Regions from separate parts of the Priestia sp. FSL W8-0524 genome, predicted to be linked through region 1. Evidence: riboswitches for the same ligand, from Rfam matches in the RefSeq annotation. Region 1 holds a riboswitch; each other region holds the start of a gene.
The links. A riboswitch is a leader RNA that binds a small molecule or an ion and turns the genes downstream of it on or off. The one in region 1 is predicted to bind S-adenosylmethionine.
Positions count from the first base shown of each region.

Region 2: it holds a riboswitch for S-adenosylmethionine, as region 1 does, so the genes downstream of both, NST66_RS18120 (BMP family protein) here and mtnK (S-methyl-5-thioribose kinase) in region 1, are expected to answer to the same signal.
Region 3: it holds a riboswitch for S-adenosylmethionine, as region 1 does, so the genes downstream of both, NST66_RS28025 (5-methyltetrahydropteroyltriglutamate--homocysteine S-methyltransferase) here and mtnK (S-methyl-5-thioribose kinase) in region 1, are expected to answer to the same signal.

Region 1 is NZ_JBBOUG010000001.1:984,652-989,380, forward strand. Features, by position in the region: gene NST66_RS04845 (methylated-DNA--[protein]-cysteine S-methyltransferase) at 1-406, shown strand, start outside; gene NST66_RS04850 (hypothetical protein) at 407-571, opposite strand; gene NST66_RS04855 (hypothetical protein) at 646-885, opposite strand; gene mtnA (S-methyl-5-thioribose-1-phosphate isomerase) at 1,010-2,068, opposite strand; gene mtnK (S-methyl-5-thioribose kinase) at 2,104-3,276, opposite strand; SAM riboswitch class I at 3,412-3,563, opposite strand; gene NST66_RS04870 (carbon-nitrogen family hydrolase) at 3,655-4,437, opposite strand; gene NST66_RS04875 (pyridoxal phosphate-dependent aminotransferase) at 4,550-4,729, shown strand, end outside.
Region 2 is NZ_JBBOUG010000001.1:3,452,860-3,457,588, forward strand. Features, by position in the region: gene NST66_RS18115 (ABC transporter ATP-binding protein) at 1-369, opposite strand, end outside; gene NST66_RS18120 (BMP family protein) at 452-1,462, opposite strand; SAM riboswitch class I at 1,538-1,644, opposite strand; gene NST66_RS18125 (hypothetical protein) at 1,997-2,146, shown strand; gene NST66_RS18130 (hypothetical protein) at 2,237-2,605, opposite strand; gene NST66_RS18135 (putative polysaccharide biosynthesis protein) at 2,619-4,229, opposite strand; gene NST66_RS18140 (YjgB family protein) at 4,562-4,729, shown strand, end outside.
Region 3 is NZ_JBBOUG010000003.1:50,778-55,506, forward strand. Features, by position in the region: gene NST66_RS28020 (catalase) at 1-515, shown strand, start outside; gene NST66_RS28025 (5-methyltetrahydropteroyltriglutamate--homocysteine S-methyltransferase) at 652-1,779, opposite strand; SAM riboswitch class I at 1,861-1,961, opposite strand; gene NST66_RS28030 (hypothetical protein) at 2,348-2,647, shown strand; gene NST66_RS28035 (hypothetical protein) at 2,660-2,869, shown strand; gene NST66_RS28040 (FtsK/SpoIIIE domain-containing protein) at 2,894-3,793, shown strand; gene NST66_RS28045 (hypothetical protein) at 3,790-4,488, shown strand.

The DNA.
Region 1 (4,729 bases):
CAACGAGCAGCTTAAAAAACTTGTCCATGACGAGAATTATCACCTTGTGAAAGAAGCGAAGCGGCAGCTTCAGGATTATGCTGAAGGGCGCACGCTAACATTTGATGTGCCTTTGGATATAAAAGGAACAGACTTTCAAAAAGAAGTGTGGTTAACGCTTAAAGGTATACCTTATGGACAAACGTGGTCTTATAGTGATGTAGCGGAGTCTGTTAATCGCTCTAAAGCCGTAAGGGCTGTGGGACAAGCGAATCGTCGAAATCCACTGCCTATTATTTTACCTTGTCACCGTGTTATTGGTAAAAATGGAGCTTTAACAGGTTATGCAGGTTCCCAAACTCATATAAAAGAAAAACTATTAATGCTTGAAAGAAATGTAGCAAAAGGCGCTCTGGAGTTAAAATAACTATTCACCGTCTAATTTCCAGCCTTCTCCCTGCACAAAAACACCGTCAATTTGCTGAGGAGAAGGGAGGGAATTTAGTTCTTCATCTTTGGATAAATCGAATAGCTGATATTGCTGCTTGCGATTTAACGCTTTGTTTTTATCCGTTTTTTGCTCTGCACTCATTTTTACTCCTCCTTATTCAAAAAGAATCCCCTATAATATATGTAGAAAAAGCAGAGAGTACTGTTACAATTGTGTTACAAATGCAGCCAAAAAGCGCTGTTTAATAAAAAAGGTTGAGACATAACAAAATCAATGTCATCTAAAGATGAACAACTCGTATAGATGAACTGAACCGCTTGTGACACCGCAGTTGATTTCCGTGCAAGACTTCGCTTTCCGCGGGCGGCCGCTGAGCCTCCTCGTCGCTTGCGCTCCTGCGGGGTCTCACCCCTTCCGTTTTTCCCGCAGGAGTCTTCACCTTGCCCTCCAATCAACTGCTAGAGGGAACGAAACAGATAAAACGATATTTACCATCACAAAAAAACGAACCACTAATCAACATGTTGATTAGTGGTTCGTTTTGCAGTGGGGCTAAAATACTTTTGTCCCAGCCTCTTGTTATTGAGCAGATTGCAGCAAAACTTTTTGAATGGATTCAAAAGACGGGGAATGGATAACTCCATGCTCTGTAATAATGGCCGTAATCAGTTCGCTTGGCGTCACATCAAAAGCTGGATTGTACACAGAGATTCCGTCTGGAGCAATTTGCGTATCTCCAATGTGCGTTACTTCTTTAGGTGAACGTTCTTCAATAGGGATGCTGCTTCCGTCTTGAATAGATAAATCAAATGTGGACTGCGGCGCTGCTACGTAAAATGGAATACCGAATGCTTTCGCTAAAAGAGCAAGTCCATACGTTCCAATTTTGTTAGCCGTATCGCCATTTGATGCAATGCGGTCAGCACCTACAATGATCCCATTAATTCCTTTTGTTTTAATGGTATGAGCAGCCATATTATCCGTAATCAGCGTAACGTCTACTCCCGACTGCTGAAGTTCCCATGCTGTTAAGCGAGAACCTTGAAGAACGGGTCTTGTTTCACAAGCAAATACTTCAAGCGGAATATCGCGCTGCTTAGACAAGTGAAAAGGTGCTAATGCTGTTCCATAATAAGCTGTAGCAATTGAACCAGCATTACATATTGTCATGATTTTATCTTTCTTTTTAAATAAAGAAAGGGCATGATCTCCAATTCGGTAGCACGTTTCTTCATCTTCTACTTGAATTTGAATCGCTTCATGAACAACTTTTGTTTTAGCTTCATTAACGGACGAAGCGGATTCAGCGCTTTTCGCTACGCGGTCCAATGCCCAAAATAAATTGACGGCAGTCGGGCGTGAACTAGCTAAATACTGTTGATCTAGAGCTAGCTTTTTGTTAAATTCCTTGACTGAATCCGTGTCATAGCTAAGCGCAGAAAGAGCAAGACCAAAAGCCGCCGTAATGCCAATTGCAGGGGCTCCGCGTACTTTCAAGGTAGTGATAGCATCCCATACGTCTTTAATGGTTTGCAGCTTAATATATTCAACTTTGCCAGGAAGCTGCTGCTGATCTAATAAAGTAATATATGATTCATTCCATTCCACTGAGCGCGGAAGTGATAGTGTATTTGTCATGCTGATACCGATCCTTTCATTGTGTACATTATTCGTTATCGAAGTAAATGTTCAAATTCATTTGGTGAAACGTCTTGTTGGTGCAGAAGTAAATAGCGTCCAATTTTTAACGCAGTACGTTTAGCGTTAATTTTTCTTTCCTCTGAAGAAATTTCGTCTAAGTCCGCCACGTGAGCTAAGCCAATCGTACGTCGAATGATTTCACACCCTGCATATCCAACAGCATCTTGCCACGTTTGCGTTAAAATTTCATGTAACAAGCGCTCATCTTTAGCGAAAGGTTCAGTGTTTTCAGAATGCCAAAGCGCAGTAAAGGTATCTTTAAATACGTTCCATGTGTTCGTAATGTGTGCAAATAACGGTTCGCGATCTGTTTTTCGAGAAAGAGCATTTAAAAATAAATTTGCAACAAATTGGCCTAAATCGAATCCAAACGGACCGTAAAAAGCAAACTCTGGATCAATCACTTTCGTTTCTTGACTGCTAGCAAATATGCTTCCTGTATGTAAATCACCGTGAATTAGCGTTTGGGCATTTGTTAAAAATTTATATTTTAATTTTGCTGCTTGTAACTTTACATCTCCATCGTTCCACAATTCTTCTACATCAGGACGCAGCGCTTCTTCAAATTCATTTGTATCGATATCAAAAAAAGGATCTGTAAAAACTAAATCTTCCGTAATATTGCATAAGTCCGGATTGCTGTACTTGACGACTTCTTCTTTTTTATCCTGAGGCTTTAAGGCAAAATCCGACGTTTTGAACGCAATATGTCCTAGAAAAGAACCGATATGCTGTGAAAGCAGGGGATAACTTTCTCCTTGAATAAGTCCGGCGCGGGAAATCGTTAAATGAGACAGATCTTCCATGACCGTAACAGCAAGCGTTTCATCGTGGTAATACACAGCTGGTACGAGTTCAGGGGTAAATGCACCGAATTGCTTGAGCGCATTGCTTTCAATCGTGGCACGGTTCAAGGATAGAGGCCAGCTCTCGCCTACAACTTTTGCATAGGGAAGTGCTTGTTTGACGATAATGGATTTATTCGTTTGATCATTTATGATGTGAAAGACGAGATTTAAGTTGCCATCACCGATTTCACGGGCAGTCAGTGCTTCTGTGGCATCAAAGAGACCTAGCTTTTTCACAAGTTTGATTGCTGAAATTTCTGTTAAAGGCTGATACTTCTCTGTTTTTGTTGTTGACATTAGAATCCCTCCATAGTTTATTAAACTGATTTGTTTACTAAGTTAATAGGTTTAAGAATGTATGGAGGCTTTTATAATTTTAGAAAATATAAAAGCCTCTTTCGTTGGAAAGAGGCTTGATTGTAGTGTTCAAACCTCTTATCTGCCAGAAAGAATTACTTTCTGTTGGAATTAGCACCGTGCCTTTGTAAAAACATGTTTTACGGGTGTGATCCATCTTAGGATGGAATGACGGTCGGTTGCTGGGCTTCACAGGGCCAAATCCCTCAGCCAACTCTTGATAAGAGTACGATTACTTATTCAATTTTGATTTGTTTGAAAATTTTATGTTATCTGGTGAAAATCGTATCATGCAAAAAAACGGCTGTCAATACATAATTAATAAAATTCTGTGCGGCGATCTGTAAAGACAGGAATTTGTTTACGAATTTCTTTTACAAGTTCCAGGTTAACGTCGGCACTTAAAAGTTCTTCGCTATCGCCAGCTTCAGTGATTATTTCTCCCCACGGATCGATGACTAAGGAATGTCCGGCAAATGTGTTATTAGGATCTTGGCCTACACGATTACACGCGATTACATAGCATTGATTTTCGATTGCGCGGCTAATGAGCAGTGCTTTCCAATGGGCAAGTCTTGGAGCCGGCCACTGAGCAACAACAAATAAGACTTCTGCTCCGCTGCTAGTATGCACGCGAATCCATTCTGGAAAACGAATATCGTAACAAATAACTCCTGCGCATAAAGACTGTTCAAGTGTAAAAAGATTTTTTGCTGTTCCTGCTTCTAGATAGAGGTGCTCATCCATTAATTTAAATAAGTGCAGCTTACTGTATTGTGACACTTCACGACCTTTTCGGTCGAAAATATACATCGTATTTGTGACGCCTTGCTCTGTTTTTTTCGCGATCGAACCTGCCACAATATTTACTTCGTTCGTTTTAGCAAATTGAGAGATTAATTGCTTGGCCTGCTGTCCTTCATCATCGGCAATTTCATCTAGCCGCGTCAAATCATAAGCTGTATCCCATAGCTCAGGAAGCACAAGGATGTCAGGGTTTTCTTTTAGAGCTTCCGTCATTTTTTGTTGAATATATTTTCGGTTTTTAGTTGGGTTTCCAAACGCAATATCAAGCTGCAAACACGTGATTTTTACACTCACTTTATCATCCGTCCTTTTTTTAGTAGTTGAAAAAAATGACTTTACAAGTTGAGTATTACAATATATTATTTGTGACTAGAATTTCAAGAATTTTTTGAGAAGGTGTGCGATGATGAAACAATTTGAGCAATCGGAACTATTAAAAAGTTTACCAAAACAATTTTTTGCATCACTTGTAGGCAAGGTAGGAAAAGTAATGGCCCAAGGGCACGACGTTATTAACTTAGGGCAGGGAAATCCTGATCAGCCTACTCCTTCACATATTGTAGAAACACTCCAAAAAGCAAGTGCT
Region 2 (4,729 bases), 2.5 Mb from region 1:
TTGCTGAACATCCTCTTTCGCTTGCCTTCTATTAAAAAAGAGACCTTTCTTTGGCTCATGCCCCAAGACAATATTTTCAGCCACTGAAAAATGAGGAAAAACCATAAAATGCTGATGCACCATGCCTATTCCGTTTTTAATCGCATCCGCAGGAGATGAAAACGAGACGGTTTTCCCATGTAGCTGAATACTTCCTGAACTCGGCTTTTCCATTCCGTAAAGCATCCTCATCAACGTTGTTTTACCAGCACCGTTTTCTCCGACCAGCGCGTGAACCTCGCCTTTTTTTAGCCTAAAAGACACGTTATCGTTTGCTAAAAATGAACCGTATTTCTTCGTTAAATTCGTTAACTGCAGCAGCTCACTCATTCCATTCATTGCTCTTTTCCCCTTTAGGTTTTTTTCAAAAATAAGAAAGAGAAGCCAGCCTTACTCGACTTCTCTTCTCAACTCACTTTGCTAACGGATCTTTTACCACTGTTTTTCCATCAATAATCGAATCTTTAATTTCTTTTAATTGATTAATCACATCTTGTCCTACAAAGTCACTAAGAGGCGTCTTGCTGTCTTGAGTCACATACGTTAACCCAACACCTTTTTCTTTTAAGCCGTATGTCACTACGCCCGATTTAAATTTGTCATTTGCGAGTGCTTCTACCGTTTCATAAGCAGCTGCATCAGATCCTTTTAACTGCGATAAAACGATATGCTCAGGATCTACTTCCGTACGGTCAATATCTTGTCCTGCCGTATAAAAACCTTTTTCTTTTGCTGCTTCAAATACACCCAAGTCGCCTACTGCTGATGCTCCGGCGATAAAATCAGCGCCTTTTGAAGCTTGTAAAATAGCAAGTTCTTTTGCTTTAGCTGGATCAGAGAAGCTTCCAACATAGTTTACTAGAAACTCTGCTTTTGGATTTGTTGATTGTAATCCTTCTTTAAAACTTACCGTCCATTTTTTTAATAATGGAATATCATCAGCTGCAACCATTCCTACTTTATTCGTTTTCGTAATCAATCCTGCCGCTGCTCCTAATAAATATGAAGCTTCTTGCTCACGAAATACAACGCTTCTTACATTTGGTAAATCGACCACTGTATCAATAATCGCAAATTGACGCTGCGGATTTTCTTGAGCTACTTTTTTCAACGCATCTTCGGATTCAAAAGAAGATGTAATAATCAAGTCATAATTTTCGGCTACCGCAGCACGCAAATTACTTTCAATGGCTGCTTGGTCCGTAGATTCAATTGTCTTTACATCAATGTTATACTTCTTCCCAGCGCGCTTTGCTCCATCATCCATTTGCTGAAAAAACGGGTTAACTCCAATCTTTTCAGGCAAAACAAGAGCAATTCGCTTCTTTCCTTTCTCTTCACTTCCACTGCTTTTTGTACTTTTTGACTGACAGCCAGTTACGAGTAGTACAAGCGCAACTGCTAAAATAAGAAATCTCTTCATTTAACTTACTCCCCCTATAATATAAAAAAAGCTCTTCCTTTATATAAAGGAAGAGCTCGTTAACCAAACGTCTCTTCCTCATCTTCAAGAACATACTGTTCTTAAGGATTTGGCACCATTCTGTCATAGACAGCGGTTGCCGGGTTTCACAGGGCCAGTCCCTCCACCTCTCTTGATAAGGAAAACAATAGCTATTTGTTTTATGTAATATAGTCAATATTAATAGTTTTTCAACAATTGTCAATATTATTTTTCTTTTTCACGCAAAAAAACTTCAAAAACAGATAGGATTATACGGTTTTAGTCTACTAAAATATAAAATAAAAGTTAAAGCCTTTACCTCACTTCTTGAATCATTCTATACTTCTTCACAAAGCACTTATACTGAATCTGTTGACGGTCAAGAGGGTTTAGTGGTAGCAAATAAGTTCTATTATACCTCTTCGGTTAATGTGTTATTAATTGAAACCACTTTACCAATAATGTTAGACTTTTCCTTAGTAATATTGTTAAGAGGTGTTAACGGTGAAATTAATGAAAGAACTATCTGGCATAGCTATTGGGCTTATTATCGCTTTAGCCGTTTCAAAAACATTTTTTGATACCCCGACCAACATTGGAATCATAGTTATTTTTATTACGAGTATGGTCGTAACAGGGATAGCAAGAGTAAAACTAAGATGAGATAATCTAACAAAAAAACACCACCTTTTATTCGCAAGGTGGTGTTTTCTTTTAATGATTTTAGTATGTAGTAATTCCAAGTGAAGGCTTTTACCCTTCTCCATCAATCATCGTATACTTCCTAGCAAAGCGCTTGTAGTAAATTTGCTCATCCTCTTGTCCATTGTTAAAAACAAGTCGGTTATGATCAATATCTTTCTCTTTTAACACATAGCCTTTTTCATCCATCAGTTGAATATATTCATCTAAATGTCCTTTTTTCACCATATAGTAAAGAACATTATCTGAATCCGTAGTCTTTGCTACATCTTGACTTCCCACTTCTAACTTGAATACGGCTGTTGCTGTTTGAATGGGACGGTAGTCTCCGAACACCTTTTCCCAGTTTAGTAGCAGCAGCGCGCTGAAGATTATGATACATCCTCCAGCGGCTACGGTTAGTACAAATCGTTTTGACACTTCTTTCTCTCCTTTACATTCTTTTTCTTCTATTTAACACAACAGATTGCCCTAAACTTGTTTTGACGCCAAGCCCTAGATACACAGCAGCACCTAAAGCTATTGAAATACAAGACGTGCTAATCGCAAGTGAAGATGCAGACAGCTTATTTTCTAGAAAATAGTGAGAAGCATAATTGCCAATAAGCACAGCGGCTGACATCACACTTACTAATAAAACAGGCGTCAACGCGGCTTTTCCTAGTGATTGAACTCGGTAAGAAATGGATTTTTCAATTAAATAAAAGTTATAGATAACCGATACACCATATCCTCCGTACGTCGCGACAACAGGTCCAATTTCTTTTAAGCTTGAAACCAACAGTACGTTTAATACTATCTTCATAACAATACCTAAGCCCAAGCCAAAAATTAATTTTTTTTGCTGATTAATTCCTTGAAGAATCGCGGCTGTTACGGTAAAAAGAGCAAATAAAATGGCAGCAGGCGCATACCATTGTAAAACAACTCCACCGATTTCAGGACTGTTTTTCGCTCCAAAGATCATCATATATACCGGCTTACCCAATAAACAAAGCCCCACCGCAGAAGGAAGAGTAAAAAACAACAGCAGCTGCAGCGTTTTTGTAATCTTTCCTTTTACTTCTCGTAAATTTCCTTGCACAAAAGAAGATGTAATACCTGGAATCAGCGACATGCTGAAGGCAGTCGCTAGCGATACCGGCACCATTACTAAAATTTGCGCTAACCCAATGACAGAGTTGATTGTTTCGGCTTTAGCTTGTCCATACCCTATTGATTGAAAAAGCATGTTAATCGTAAACGTATCAATATTTTGATAGATTGGAATAGCTAAACCAACTAATACAAACGGAACAGCGTACGTCACAAGCTCTTTGAACATTAAAGAGAACGGAACAGATTTATTATTCTTTCCGCTGTTCACTTCCTTCATAATCAGCCGCTTGCGCTTTAGATACGTCGCACCGAGAATCCCTATTCCCCCTACGCCTCCAATAAACGCTCCAAACGTACCAATTCCAACAGCTTTTGTCATCGTGCTATGAAAGAGATGAATAACAGCGTATGCTCCTGCTAAAATAAACAGTACACGCACTATTTGTTCAATAATTGTACTCAGCGCGGATGGTCCCATGGACTGGTTACCTTGAAAGTAGCCTCGTAATAGACTCATAGGCGGGATAATAATTAAAGCAAAGCTCACCATTCGAATCACGTATACCACGTCTTTTTGACTATTTCCTGAGGAATCTTTTCCGTTAATCACTAGCTCAGCGAGCAAAGGCGCCATTGTATAGAGGACTAAAAATCCTATTATGCCTGTTATCGTCATTAATAGAAGGCCTGCTTTTAATAGATCTTGCCCTGCCCTGTAGTTTCCAAGCCCGTTATATTTCGATACATACTTCGAAACAGCAAGCGGAAGACCCATTGTCGATAAGCTTAGCATCAAGGTATATGGACCGTATGCATACTTATAAAGCGCGTAACCTGACGTTCCGACTAGCGCTGTAAACGGAATAATATAAATAAAACCCAAAATCTTTGTTAGCAAAGAAGACGCTGTTAACAAAAGCGTACCTCTCATCAAATTTTTTTCCATACATCAAAACTCCAGCAATAAATATTATATTTTTAACAAATACTTGATTTATTGTATCATACTTACAGTTATTATCTAGTTTTTTATAAAGACTTAGAACCCTCCCTATATTACGTTTTTTTACATAATAAAGGAATAAAAACAAATCTTTTAACCTATGATAAATGAATCGTTTTTTGCTTTTCACCTTACCTGACGTTTATATTCTGAAAGGCGTGTTACATTATATATATCAGTTACCAACTCAACTAAGACTCCTTGACCATTCTGGCCTACCTTCTCTTTTAGGTAGACTGAGATTGCTAAATCGTTATATATAGGAGGAAAAAATCATGAAAATGAAACAACGACTATCAAAAGCGGCTGCTGCTGCGACGATTACAGGAATTGCTGCGTTTGGATTTGCTCCTGTCGCTCAGCTTGATACACCAGCACATGCAGCTACATCTCAAGAAACAAGCAGTCAAAGTCAAACAGCTGTAAAGAACATTAACGAAATT
Region 3 (4,729 bases), on a different contig from region 1:
CTATTCATACGAATCAGCAGCGCGGTCAAATGGATATTCGTGACCCAAAGGAATCTGGGGATAATCCACATATTAATTATGAGCCTTCAATGCTTGGTGGCTTTCAGGAAGAAAATAAGAAAGACCGTGTTCCACATCAACCAACGTATAATGCAGCCGCAATGAGTGCACCAATTGACCGTCCTAACGATTATGGGCAGGCAGGTCACACATACCGTAGTTTTGAAGATTGGGAGCGCGATGAATTGATTAAAAATCTATCGGATGCACTTGCTATTTGTGATAAACGAATCCAAGAAACGATGATTTCTCATTTTACACAAGCTGATGAAGAATATGGTCGACGTGTGAAGGAAGGTATTGAAAAGAAACTACACGAAATGCAGGATATGAAAAATACAAGTGAGGTACCTGGTCGTAAAGCAGGTAAATCAAAATATGGACAAGGTACATTAGCTGCAAATGAAGCAACAGAAGATGCTGTAAAGAAAAGTCACGAAGTCGATCCTTATTAAGTGAATTGCTCCATTTTAAAAATAGGGAACCGACGTATGGGTATAGTATAATCTTAAGGGAATACCTTGCCTAAAACCTCATGATTTAAAAGATACCTCTCCTAATTGACAGGAGAGGTATCTTTTAAATCATTCTTTAGTTATTTGTCCAGACATCTTGAGCAATTTGAATTACGTGATTAATTTTATTCCATTGCTCTTCTTCTGTTAATTCGTTTCCTTCTTCTGTACTCGCAAAGCCACATTGAGGACTCAATGACAAGTTTTCTAGAGGAATATATTCACTTGCTTCTTGGATTCTTCGCTTAATGACTTTAGCATCTTCTAATGTAGGGAATTTAGATGTTACCAATCCTAATACAACGGTTTGATTGTTACGTGTAAAACTTTTTAATGGTTCAAAATCTCCTGAACGGTTATCATCATATTCAAGGAAAAGTCCATCTACATGTAAGTTAGCAAAGATAGCATCAGATATAGTATCGTAGCCACCACTTGTGATATACGTAGATCTAAAGTTTCCACGACAAATATGCATCGTAATGAGCATATCTTCAGGCTTTTTAGAAATAGCATCATTTAAGCAACTTACTCGATTATCGATAATGTCTTTTACATCCATACCAAGCTTCTCAACAACCGCATTGATGCGTTCTTCAGAAACGAAATCAATCCAGGACGTATCATCTAGTTGTAGATAACGGCAGCCTGCGTCGTAAAAGGCTTGAATAGCTTTTTGATAAGCAGCCACAGTATCATGATAAAATTGATCTCTGTTTCCCTTATAATATGTATCTTCTTGAATCCGAGTAAATAACATGTTTGGGCTTGGAATTGAGAATTTAGCGACTTGGCTTCCATCACCATGTCGTTCAACAGCTTCTTTTAAAAACGTGAAGTGTTCCACCATATAATGATGATCGAAGTCCACTTTACCTACTACCTTAATTGCGTTATTTTTGGTTTTTGCACCTTTGAATTGGCTGATATATTCTGTTTCAAACTGCTCCACACCTTCTAAGCCTGATAAGAAGTCCAAATGCCACCAAGAACGTCTAAATTCACCGTCCGTGATCGATTTAAGACCCAATTCAATTTGCTTCTGAACAAGCTTTTCAATTTCTTTGTCCTCTACAGATTTTAAATCAGCTTTATTAATTGTACCATTCGCATACGCTTTTCTTGCTTCTTTGAGGGGAGTTGGTCGTAAAAAACTACCTACGTGATCAGCTTTAAATGGAGCCTTCACTAATGTCTTAGTCATGGTTTTGTTTCCTTCTTTCTTTTCAAAATAAAAAACCTCTTCTTACAAATAAGAAGAGGTTAATAATCGTTATGGATTCTCTTCTTATCTTCAAGCAAATTGCTACTGGAATTGGCACAGTACTTTAACAGTCTGTTGCCGAGGCTTCCTAGGGCCAGTCCCTCCACCTCTCGAGATAAGAATATTCAATTTATTTAGCTAAAAAAAGGTTACACTTGTTTTCTTAGGTTGTCAACAAAAATTCGAAAAATCAGAAATAATACACCTCTTACCTCATTACTTCCTCATTACCTACTGTAGTAAGGATTCTTTTTTATTTTTTGAGTGGACAGGCAAGCTTACTGCAGTAGCTACATAGTATCTAAAGAATTATTACTGCGTTACCTAATCAGTAGCTAGTTCAGTATCGTTACCGCGTTAATACAAGCTTTATACGCCTAGTGAAGCCCTTCGTGGAACCTGTAAGGGAGCTGAACCGAAGAGGCGAAGGGGGCGACCGGATGTGTTGAGCTGAAATAACTGAGACATGAAAGGCGGAAAAATAAAAAGAATGAAAGTAGGTACCAACATGAGAAAAACACATGATATTGGTTTTCGAAACTTCCTCCATAAACCATCCTTTAAGCCCTCCACAAAGCCTCGTCCATTCAAGGCATATTCCTTTTTCCCATTTAGTCCACTGGCCATGCTTGACCCCACTATTCTAACCATAGGAGGCATTGTCTTAGGAATTGCTATTATTGAACGAATATTAGAACGATGGGGTGTCATCGATCTCTCTGACCAGTTTGCGAAAGTGATGCGGTTTATCTTACCTGTCACCTTTTATGGAGCCTTATTTTACTTCTTTGCAACATTTATGTTTTGAGGAGGGGTTTAGATGTTTGAGAAACTAAAATTGCGTGGAAAGCTTATTAAAGCGTTTCGTACAGCAGAAATTTATCGGGTCATAAAGCATGGGGATCGTACCTCCTATCAATTTCCTAAAATTCATCAGATCGATCACCATAATAACTATACTCGGTATGCCTTTTCTTTACTTAATGGCATTGATCCTGAACTCTTAACGAAAAAAAGATGGGCATTATGACAAGTATTAGGCAGTAATATTGAAGTGAATGGAAGCTTAAAAAACTTTAGTATTACCGTTCATCACAAAGACTTACCTACCATGCTTAAATATGATTATGAAACAATCCATCCTCACATTGAGAAGATGGAGCTGCCTGTCTGTATTGGTAAAGAAATCTATGGAAACTTCATTTCGTGGGACTTTGCGGATCTAGAAACCTTGCTAATATCGGGTGAAATTGGAGCCGGAAAAAGCAGTCTCATGCGTGTGATCCTCACAACATGGATAAAATATGCCTCTTCTGAAGACTTGCGTTTAGTGTTGGTGGATCTTAAACGAGCCGATTTGGGGCTGTTTCATGGGATTGAGCATATAGATGCGCTTTGTTTTGAGGCAAAGGATATGAGAAAACCTTTTGCTTTATTACGAGCTGAAATGTATCGAAGAGGCGATTTATTGTTAGAGCATGGCGTGACACATATAAGCAGGCTACCTTTTAAGCTGCCTCGTATCGTTGTGGTAATTGATGAAATGTCCATCGTGAAGAGAGAAACGGAGCTTGTAGAGATGATTCAACAGTTTGCGAGTCAAGGTCGTGCGTTAGGTGTTCATACGATTATTGCCATGCAGCGTCCAGATGCCGATTTGTTGAATTCAGCACTAAAAGCAAACTTACGAGTTCGGATCTCTGGAAGGCAAGCCGATGCCACGAATGCAAAGGTGGCAGGTGTACTTGGGGCAGAAGAAATCGATGCCGCAGCCAGGGGGCGTATGAAGATTAAAATTGATGAGGTCAAAGAGTTTCAAGCCTATTTCTTAGATGAAGGAGCTTGTAAGGAAATACTTTCACCTTATAAAACGCTCGTGAAAGATCCTGAATCAGAACTAGAAGTGGTATCACAGTCCATCTTCGGGTTATTAGAGAAGGAGGAGCAACGATGAGTTTCCGGTTATCTCAGCGTGATAAAGACATCATAGCGTTTATTAATCAATTTAGAGCCGTAGATCGAGACTCTTTAGTTGACCTATTCTTTAAACAGCTTAAATCGCCTATAAATGCATGCAATAGTGTGATGGTACGTTTTTTATATCGATTAGAACTAATTGAACGTACACAGCAGTATTCTCCGACTGTCTACTTACCTGTGGATGCCAAGATCAAAAAGAACTCTCAAAAAATATTACACTTCCTTTCTATCTTGGATGTCTATAAACAAATGTGCACGTATAGCACACCTAAACAGATCATTGTGGAAGATAAGCCTACCGGACGAAAAGGAAGCATTGAACCGGATCTGTTTTACATTTTTAAAGGATCTCCCTTTTGGATTGAGATCCAGAGAAATCAGTATTCCGAACAGAAAATGCAAGCGAAGGTTAACCTCTATGAAGAGTTTTTCTTTTCGGATGAGTGGAGATCTTTGCATTGGCAGCCAGAAGATCGACCAGCCCTCTTTCCTTCCGTCATTTTAATTACACCTGTTCGGTATGCTATTAATTCTGAACATATCCGTATTATACAAGTAGCAAGTATCCATGAATTGATGGAGAAATATAAGAGTGTGGGTAAACAACAGAGAGATGGAAAGCCACGGGCCTCAGCTTCTTCCGGTGGGATTAAAATTAATCTCCCATAATGACGGTCAACATAAAAAAGCCGCCTCAATAAGCCAGATAGCTTTTTATATGGAATGCTAATTATAAAGTACCAAAATATAACCGCAAGTAAACAATAGCACATTTTGCCATAAGGACTAATTGCTAGGTAAACTGTCAGATGTATAAAAGTTAGCCTTTTTATACATCTTTCCTTTACGCACACCTGTAGAGATCACCGTTATATAAAGGTTGTATAAAGAGATGCATATCCGATTAAAG